Linked DNA regions of Cohaesibacter gelatinilyticus. The protein of the gene in region 1 interacts with the protein of each later gene in a pairwise test. Links are inferred from orthologs where the notes say so. Each region holds a gene or a part of one and is shown in the gene's direction. Other genes may lie near its edges. The genes, in order: rho, nusG and hfq.

What was found.
Region 2: the proteins of rho (region 1) and nusG interact in binary tests that used the Escherichia coli proteins (3 or more experiments, as listed by UniProt). The link is inferred for Cohaesibacter gelatinilyticus from one-to-one orthologs.
Region 3: the proteins of rho (region 1) and hfq interact in binary tests that used the Escherichia coli proteins (3 or more experiments, as listed by UniProt). The link is inferred for Cohaesibacter gelatinilyticus from one-to-one orthologs.

What each region holds. Positions count from the first base shown.
Region 1 is NZ_OBEL01000003.1:204,205-207,326, reverse strand. Bases 66-3,030 are described here. They hold rho (transcription termination factor Rho), read left to right. Parts: upstream 66-897; coding sequence 898-2,163; downstream 2,164-3,030. Other genes in these bases: mnmE (tRNA uridine-5-carboxymethylaminomethyl(34) synthesis GTPase MnmE), read left to right, coding at 2,465-3,030; hemJ (protoporphyrinogen oxidase HemJ), read left to right, coding at 208-642; hemE (uroporphyrinogen decarboxylase), read left to right, coding at 66-94. Outside these bases: more of hemE, read left to right, coding at 1-65; more of mnmE, read left to right, coding at 3,031-3,122. UniProt on the Escherichia coli protein: Facilitates transcription termination by a mechanism that involves Rho binding to the nascent RNA, activation of Rho's RNA-dependent ATPase activity, and release of the mRNA from the DNA template.
Region 2 is NZ_OBEL01000001.1:1,797,594-1,800,707, reverse strand. What follows is about bases 52-3,008. They hold nusG (transcription termination/antitermination protein NusG), read left to right. Parts: upstream 52-1,243; coding sequence 1,244-1,774; downstream 1,775-3,008. Other genes in these bases: rplA (50S ribosomal protein L1), read left to right, coding at 2,310-3,002; rplK (50S ribosomal protein L11), read left to right, coding at 1,877-2,305; secE (preprotein translocase subunit SecE), read left to right, coding at 1,035-1,232; tuf (elongation factor Tu), read left to right, coding at 52-598. Outside these bases: more of tuf, read left to right, coding at 1-51. UniProt on the Escherichia coli protein: Part of the processive rRNA transcription and antitermination complex (rrnTAC). The complex forms an RNA-chaperone ring around the RNA exit tunnel of RNA polymerase (RNAP).
Region 3 is NZ_OBEL01000001.1:1,371,107-1,374,221, reverse strand. Bases 121-3,078 are described here. They hold hfq (RNA chaperone Hfq), read left to right. Parts: upstream 121-1,451; coding sequence 1,452-1,706; downstream 1,707-3,078. Other genes in these bases: hflX (GTPase HflX), read left to right, coding at 1,707-3,078; CRO57_RS06165 (TrkH family potassium uptake protein), read left to right, coding at 121-1,127. In the rest of the region: more of CRO57_RS06165, read left to right, coding at 1-120; more of hflX, read left to right, coding at 3,079-3,110. UniProt on the Escherichia coli protein: RNA chaperone that binds small regulatory RNA (sRNAs) and mRNAs to facilitate mRNA translational regulation in response to envelope stress, environmental stress and changes in metabolite concentrations.

The sequences.
Region 1 (3,122 bases):
TATTTTCAATCTTGGGCACGGCATCACCCCACAGGGCAATATCGATTATGTCCATCAGTTAATTGATCGCATACGGTCTTATGACAAGTCATAATCGAGATCAGAATTTGAAAACCCGCATTCATGGATGTGGGTTTTCTTTTGGTTGTTCCCGTGATGGATTCACGTGAAATATTGCAAGGATGGATTTTCTATCAGAGGACCACGATGGATTTTTATCTCTGGGCGAAAGCCCTTCATATCATTTCGATCATCACCTGGATGGCAGGAATCTTCTATCTGCCGCGTTTGTTTGTTTATCACGCAGACACGGAAGCTGGCAGCGACAAATCGGAAACGTTCAAAATCATGGAACGACGTTTGCTCAAAGCCATCATGAATCCTTCCATGATCATCGCCTGGATTTTGGGACTAACGCTTGCCTTTCATTTTGGAATCTGGGAGCCGGATGCAATTTGGCTGCATATCAAATTCTTGCTGGTTGGTGGAATGACCGCCTATCACATGTATTTGGCAAAATGCGTGAAAGTTTTTGCTGCTGATAAAAATGAGAAAGGTCACAAATTTTACCGGATACTGAACGAAGTACCGACCCTGCTGATGTTGGGCATTGTTATTCTTGCGGTGGTCAAGCCATTCTAATTTTTGATCATTATCGGATTGAGATTTTGTGTGTGAAAGCGATTTCTTAGACAGAAGTCGCTTTCTTGCATTTTGGGCTTGGCAATTTCAGAATCAACAGCTATGGTCCGCCAACTCTTGAATTGGCGAATCATTAGGCTGCTTGGCCCGCCGGCCTTCAAGGGTTTACAGACCGCAACAACAAACAATAGCGTTCTGTTCTATCCCTACCTCACAATTTTCCCATGGTTGCTTTGGCTTAACGAGACTTTCGCTATGCGCGAAATGAAATTACAAGAACTCAAACAAAAATCACCCACCGAACTTCTCAATTTCGCTGAGGAGCTCGAGGTTGAAAATGCAAGTACCCTGCGCAAGCAGGAGCTGCTATTCGCTATCCTGAAACAATTGGCAGAACAAGATACCGATATTATCGGTGAAGGTGTCGTGGAAGTTTTGCAAGATGGCTTCGGCTTTTTGCGCTCTCCTGATGCAAACTATCTGCCTGGACCGGATGATATCTATATTTCGCCCTCTCAAATTAGACGGTTTTCACTACGGACCGGTGATACCGTTGAAGGGCATATTCGTAGCCCCAAGGAAGGTGAACGTTATTTTGCCCTGCTGAAGGTCAATTGCGTCAATTTTGAAGATCCTGAAAAAGCGCGCCACAAGGTGCATTTTGATAATCTGACGCCTTTGCATCCAGATGAGCGGTTCCAGCTGGAATCGGTTGATCCGACATCCAAGGATATGTCCAGTCGAGTTATCGATCTGGTCGCACCTTTGGGTAAAGGTCAGCGTGCCTTGATCGTGGCACCTCCACGCACCGGTAAAACCGTGCTGTTGCAGAATATTGCCAAATCCATTACGGCCAATCATCCAGACAGCTGTTTGATTGTGTTGCTGATTGACGAGCGCCCGGAAGAGGTGACTGACATGAAGCGTACCGTGAATGGTGAAGTGGTTTCATCAACTTTTGATGAACCTGCCTCTCGTCACGTGCAGGTTGCCGAAATGGTAATCGAAAAAGCCAAACGCTTGGTTGAACATGGTCGCGATGTCGTGATCTTGCTCGATTCCATTACGCGTCTTGGTCGTGCCTATAACACCGTCATACCGTCTTCGGGTAAGGTTTTGACCGGTGGTGTTGACGCAAATGCACTGCAACGTCCAAAGCGTTTCTTCGGTGCAGCTCGTAACATCGAAGAAGGCGGTTCCCTGACGATCATCGCGACCGCATTGATCGATACGGGTTCCCGAATGGACGAGGTGATCTTTGAGGAATTCAAAGGCACGGGTAATGCGGAGATTGTTCTGGACCGTAAAGTGTCCGACAAGCGTATCTTCCCTGCCATGGATATTCTGAAATCAGGCACACGTAAAGAAGAGTTGATGGTGGATCGCAAAGAGCTTCAGAAGGTCTTTGTTCTGCGTCGTATTCTTGGTGCCATGAGCAATGTGGATGCGATCGAGTTCCTTCTCGACAAATTACGCTCTACCAAGACGAATTCAGATTTCTTCGACAATATGAATACGTAAGGAAAATTCCGGTGAGACCAACGTGAGGCTCCGACCTACTTTTTTCTTGCCATGAATTTTGACTATGCTATCAAAGCCGCCAGATTTAGGTATCTGGCGGCTTTTCTTTTGATTGTCAGTTTTCCCTGATGATCGAGTCGCTTGTAAAACAATCCATATTTTCCATGTCTTTTCGCGTCTATTTTTTGCGCAACTTTGAATGCTGCAGGGAAGGACAGGAGAATCGAGTCGTTTACGGAATGAATGAAACTATTCCCGAAGGCTGAGAGTAAGACGCCCGAAAGGCAGATAGGCGAAATATATGACCACAATTTTTGCATTATCGAGTGGGGCAGTACCAGCAGGTGTTGCCGTCTTTCGTTTGTCTGGTTCAAAGGCTTTGGAAATTGCTGGGCAAATTGTCGAGTCGCCCCCGAAACCACGCATGGCTAGCCTGCGTTATCTGAAGGATCCTCGCAATGGCGATGTGATTGATCAGGTCCTTATCCTGACATTTCCGGGGCCGAGTTCCTTCACTGGTGAGGATTGCGTTGAACTGCATTGTCATGGTGGGCGTGCTGTTGTGTCAGCAGTGATTGAACTGCTGTCGTCATTTGAGGATTGCCGTTTGGCAGAAGCGGGGGAGTTTTCTCGGCGGGCTTTTGAAAATGGCAAAATGGATCTGATGGAAGTCGAAGGACTTGCAGATCTCATTCATGCTGAAACTGATCAACAAAGACGGCAGGCTATTCGCCAGGCTAGCGGTCATCATCGTGAGCAACTCGGTTCCTGGCGGGATACGCTTCTTTACGGTCGCTCCATGATTGAGGCGGAACTGGATTTTGCTGATGAAGAGGATGTTCCGGGTTCTGTATCGGATGTGATTTGGCCCAAGATTTCTGCTTTGAAATCGGAGATGGAACAACATTTGTCACAAGCTCGATCAGGTGAACGGGTGAGGGAAGGCTTGCAAGTTGTTC
Region 2 (3,114 bases), on another replicon or contig:
TGACGATTATATCCCAACTCCAGAGCGTCCAAAGGATCTGCCATTCCTGCTGCCTATCGAAGATGTATTCTCCATCTCTGGTCGTGGTACTGTGGTAACCGGTCGTGTTGAGCGTGGCGTGATCAATGTTGGTGACGAGATTGAGATCGTCGGTATCAAAGACACCCAGAAAACCACCTGTACCGGTGTTGAAATGTTCCGCAAGCTGCTTGATAGCGGTGAAGCTGGTGACAATGTTGGTGTTCTCCTGCGTGGTACCAAGCGTGAAGATGTCGAGCGTGGCCAGGTTCTGTGTGCACCAGCTTCCGTTACTCCACACACCAAGTTCAAAGCAGAAGCTTACATCCTGACGAAAGAAGAAGGCGGTCGTCATACTCCGTTCTTCACCAACTATCGTCCACAATTCTATTTCCGTACCACTGACGTGACGGGTGTTGTTACCCTGAACGAAGGTACCGAGATGGTTATGCCTGGCGATAACGTCGAGATGAATGTTGAGCTGATCGTGCCAATCGCTATGGAAGAAAAGCTGCGCTTCGCTATCCGCGAAGGTGGCCGTACCGTAGGTGCCGGCATCGTCGGTTCTATCGTCGAGTAAGAGATTTCATCTTTACTTGAGATATGTCTTTAAGAAGCCCCTGCAAGCTATTGCTTTCAGGGGTTTTTTGATTCTCATAATTTTGATGAAATAAGGTGATACGGATGGATATCGAAGGTTGGTTTTGTGGATGGAGTCACAATTCATGAAGTTTTGATGATCCCTTGTTGATTTTTTTGTATTTCGTCATCTTTTCGCTTGCAGTTGTCTGTGAACTCCAATAGTTAGTCTCCAACTTGGTTTTCACTAAGTTTTGCGAAGTAGGGGTGTAGCTCAGCTGGTAGAGCATCGGTCTCCAAAACCGAGGGTCGGGGGTTCGAGTCCCTCCGCCCCTGCCATTTCGCACTTGATCTTGCATGGCAAGATATTATATGTAGTGAGAATCTTATGAACGCGCGAAATTCTGTTTCGCGCGTTATTATATGTGAGCGGTTCCATGGCAAAGACCAACCCATTTGATTTTCTGCAGCAGGTTAAATCTGAAGCATCGAAGGTAACCTGGCCTTCCCAGAAGGAGACTGGCATTACTACTGTGATGGTTTTTGTCATGGTTTTCCTGGCTTCAATCTTTTTCTTGCTGGCTGACCAGATCATGTCATTTGGCGTCAGCTTCGTGCTTGGCCTGGGAGGTTAATAGACATGGCGATTGCAAAGCGGTGGTATATCGTTCATGCCTACTCGAACTTCGAGAAGAAAGTAGCGGAGGCTATTCGTGAAAAGGCTGATCAGACCGGTCTTGGTGATCTGTTTGATGAAGTTCTTGTTCCGACCGAGAAGTTTGTAGAAGTGCGTCGTGGACGCAAGGTCGAATCTGAGCGCAAGTTTTTCCCCGGTTATGTGCTGGTGAAGATGGCAATGACAGATGACGCCTATCATTTGATCAAGAATACCCCGAAAGTCACTGGCTTTCTGGGGAATGACAACAAGCCGATGCCAATTTCCAATGCGGAAGCGGATCGCTTGTTGAATCAGGTTCAGGAAGGTGTCGAGAAACCGATGCCGACCGTCAGTTTCGAAGTTGGCGAGCAGGTTCGGGTTTCCGATGGGCCGTTTGCTTCGTTCAATGGGCTTGTCGAGGAAGTGGACGAAGAGCGTGCGCGCCTCAAGGTTACCGTATCGATCTTTGGTCGTGCGACACCAGTCGAGCTTGAATATAATCAGGTTGAAAAACTCTGATCATAACAGGTGCGGGAGATTTGGTTCGTTTGCCGAACGAGCCGTCCGACCGCGCCCTTTCTCATGTCTATCTGAAGGTGCTTTGCGCCGAGGGAAAGAAAAATGGCAAAAAAGATTCAAGGTTACCTGAAACTTCAGGTTCCTGCAGGGGCTGCTAATCCATCCCCTCCAATTGGTCCTGCTCTTGGTCAGCGCGGCCTGAATATCATGGAATTCTGTAAGGCGTTTAACGCCAAGACGCAGGAAATGGAAAAAAATGCGCCGGTTCCGGTGATTATTACCATTTACCAGGACAAGTCTTTCACTTTTGAAATGAAGACACCTCCGGCGTCTTTCTTTCTGAAAAAAGCTGCCAAGCTGCCTAAGGGCTCTGGTGCGCCTGGTCGTGATGTGGCGGGTTCCGTGACCAAGGATCAGGTTCGTGAAATTGCTGAGCAGAAGATGAAAGATCTCAATGCCAACGACATCGAAGCCGCGATGTTGATGATTGAGGGTTCTGCCCGTTCCATGGGCCTCGAGGTGGTAGGATAATCCAATGGCTAATGTAGGAAAACGTATCCGCGCTGCTCGTGAAAAAGTTGATGCAAACAAGGTTTATTCCGTTGAAGAAGCTGTGAAGCTGGTCAAGGGTGCTGCATCTGCCAAATTCGATGAGACCGTAGAAATCTCCCTGAACCTCGGTGTTGACCCGCGTCATGCGGACCAGATGGTTCGTGGTGTATGTCAGCTGCCTGCGGGCTCTGGTAAAAATGTTCGTGTTGCTGTTTTTGCACGTGGCGATAAGGCTGAAGAAGCTAAAGCTGCAGGTGCAGAGATTGTTGGTGCAGAAGATCTGTTGGCAGTTGTTCAGGGCGGTACCATCGATTTTGATCGTTGTATTGCATCTCCTGACATGATGCCTCTGGTTGGTCGTCTGGGTAAAGTTCTTGGCCCACGTGGCATGATGCCAAATCCAAAGGTTGGTACCGTTACTCCTGATGTTGCTGGTGCTGTCAAGGCGGCTAAAGGTGGCTCCGTTGAGTTTCGTGTCGAGAAGGCCGGTATCATCCATGGTGGCGTTGGTAAAGTGAGCTTTGAAGAAGCTGCGTTGGTTGACAACGTCAAGGCATTTATTGCTGCTGTTACCAAGGCCAAGCCATCAGGTGCCAAAGGCACTTACATGGAGCGTATGAGCCTGTCCTCCACAATGGGGCCAGGTGTGCGCGTAGATCTTGCTTCTATCGACTAAGTCGATTAGAAGTCTAACGTGATTCCTCCCGATTCTTGTCGGGAGGATTTCTGGCGTTTGCCAGAAACCTGTCCAAGACTGCGGGAGTCGCAAGACTTAATCGCCCGCACAG
Region 3 (3,115 bases), on another replicon or contig:
GCATGTTTCGTACATTGGAAGAAGTTCCGACCGCCATCATATTCTGGCGATCCATTCTTCAATGGTTTGGTGGTTTCCTGACACTTCTGACTTTTTTACTGATTCTGGCGCCCAATGGGGTCGGTGGGCTTCCCAATCGTCACATAGGCATGATGGAACGGGCCTTTGGAGAAGAAAGCGGGCGAACATTCTATGTAGCGCGTCAGGTTGGTGGAGCGTATGCGATCCTGACGCTGATACTTGCCTGGTTGCTCATCTTGAGCGGCATTCCTCCCTTTGAGGCTATGTGCCTTGCCTTTTCCACACTGTCGACCGGTGGTTTCATGCCGATTGATGGAACCTTGGCGAGTTATGACAATCGTTGGGCGGAGTTTCTTATTGCTTTGGGAATGATAGCTGGTGCGACCAGCATCTTTTGGCATCGCATGGCCGTTCGTGGTAAATTGCAGATGCTGACGGAACACCGGGAAAGCTACTATCTCTTTGGCCTTATGGCAGGTCTTGGTCTTCTTTATTCCGTCACCCTTTTTCGCCTCGCTGGTAGTGCTAGCGTATTGCCGCCATTGTCAGCACTGCGTCAGGGTTTCTTTACAGCGGTGTCTCTTGTTTCAACTGCCGGCTTTGAAATTCGCCATGCTGATGTGACTGTTCTTCCTGGTTTGCTGGTGGCTTGCCTTGCCCTGATAGGTGCAACACCCTTTTCAACGGCAGGTGGACTGAAACTCTATCGGATTGGCGCTATGCTTATGCAGGCAGGGCGGGAAGTCGGTCGTTTGATTTACCCGCACTCCATTCGAGGGGGACGATTTGGCAAGACGGAATATACCATTCAGTTGATGAAATCCATCTGGGCGTCGTTTCTGCTTTCCATCCTGCTGGTTATTGTCGTAGCAGTCGTGCTAAGTCACGATATCGGTCATTTTGATGGAGCTCTATTTGCGGCAATTTCCGCCTTTTCCAATATTGGACCGTTATATTCGGCAGGCTGGAATGCAACGAATGCCTGGCCGGATTATTATCAGTTATCGCTTATATCCAAGTATGCCTTGATCATAACGATGATTTTTGGCCGATTTGAAATCATAGTTTTGCTTGGGGCGATCAACATAAATTTCTGGCGCCGATAGATCGCGGCTAAAACTCTCCGCTTTCTTGTTGGTACAGGCATGTGGTCTCTTGGCAGCAATCAGATTTCAGTTAGTATGGGATGAGTACTGAATCAGTTTTTATTATTGAACATTCCAATGGTTAGTCGGGACTATCTGATTTTGTAGGTTTTGATGCCTAACCTTTGCGGCGCGCGATTTCACGCTGACTTGTGGACAATCAATGCGATATCCGAGCCTAATTGGCTATTTATGAAATCACGTCTTGGCCTTTCCGCATTTGCTGGTCAATAATGATTATCGGTTCACCTTGACACCAAACAGATAAACAATAAGGCAGGAAAAATGGCAGAACGCGCCCAGAACCTCCAAGATACTTTTCTCAACCATGTTAGAAAAACCAAAACGCCGCTGACCATTTTTCTCGTGAATGGCGTCAAGTTGCAAGGCGTTGTCACGTGGTTTGATAACTTCTGCGTCTTACTGCGCCGTGACGGACATTCCCAGCTGGTCTATAAGCACGCGATTTCGACCATCATGCCAAATGGCCCTTTATCGCTGTTTGAAGGCGGAGAAACCGCCGAGAAAGCCGATAGCTGATTGGCTGACCACGAAGAATTTGAGGGCGATAAGCCCAAGCGCCGCAATCGCCCTTTGATTGACCGAGGGGAGGTTGCGGTTTCTGCATTGGTTCTGGTTCCCATTCTCTCGCAACATCTACAAGGCAAGAAAATTGCTCAAGGGGATGGCAAGCCCATTCGCCGAAGCGATCAGGCACGTCTTGAAGAAGCGAAAGGTCTTGCTGCTGCCATCAATCTGAATGTGGTTGATGTGTTACGGGTCCCACTGACTACCATTAGACCTTCCACCCTTATTGGTAAAGGCAAGCTTGCGGAGATTGGCGATCGAATTCATGATGACAAGATAGAGCTTGTTATCATGGATTCTCCGTTGACACCTATCCAGCAACGCAATCTTGAAACAGAATGGAAGTGCAAGGTCCTTGATCGAACTGGTCTCATTCTTGAAATTTTTGGCCGTCGGGCGCAAACCAGGGAAGGACGCTTACAGGTCGAACTTGCTCATCTGAACTATCAAAAAGGCCGCCTGGTTCGTAGTTGGACTCATCTGGAGCGACAGCGTGGTGGTATTGGCTTCATGGGTGGTCCAGGCGAAACCCAGATTGAAGCAGACCGCCGGGCCTTGCAGGATAAGATCGGTCGATTGGAGCGAGATCTGGAACAAGTGCGCCGAACACGCGGGCTACATCGTTCAAACAGGCAGAAGGTACCACACCCGGTCGTCGCTCTGGTTGGCTATACAAATGCCGGAAAATCTACGCTTTTCAATCGCTTGACTGATGCGGATATTTTCGCCAAGGACTTACTTTTTGCGACTCTGGATCCAACCCTGCGGACCTTGAGCCTTCCGCATGGTCGTCAGATCATTCTGTCAGATACGGTGGGATTCATTTCCGACCTTCCGACACATTTGGTTGCGGCCTTTCGTGCTACTTTGGAGGAGGTGCTTGAGGCAGATGTCATTTTGCATGTGCGCGATATCTCCCATGAAGATACAGCTGCGCAGGCTGAAGATGTTGCCAGCGTACTGGATCATCTTGGAATCAAGATGGATGAAGATCCACGTGTGATCGAGATCTGGAACAAGATTGATCTTCTTGATGACGAGGAACGTATGTCTTTGGTTGATTTGGCGGGGCAGCAGCAGCGCTCCCTTGCTACAGAGCAAATGCAAGCGATTGCGCTGTCTGCAATTACCGGTGAAGGTGAAGAGCTGTTACTTGAAGCAGTCGAAGATAAATTGGCCGAGAAGGACAATCTACTTTCTGTTCGTCTGGATTATGCCGATGGGCAGGGACTTGCTTGGCTTTATCAGCATTGCGATGTATTGACACGAGAGGATGAAGAAGAAGGTATCAGATTGTCTCTTCGCATTCAGATGAAGTATCAAGATGAGATCCGAAATCGTTTCAGAGTCATATAGAAAAT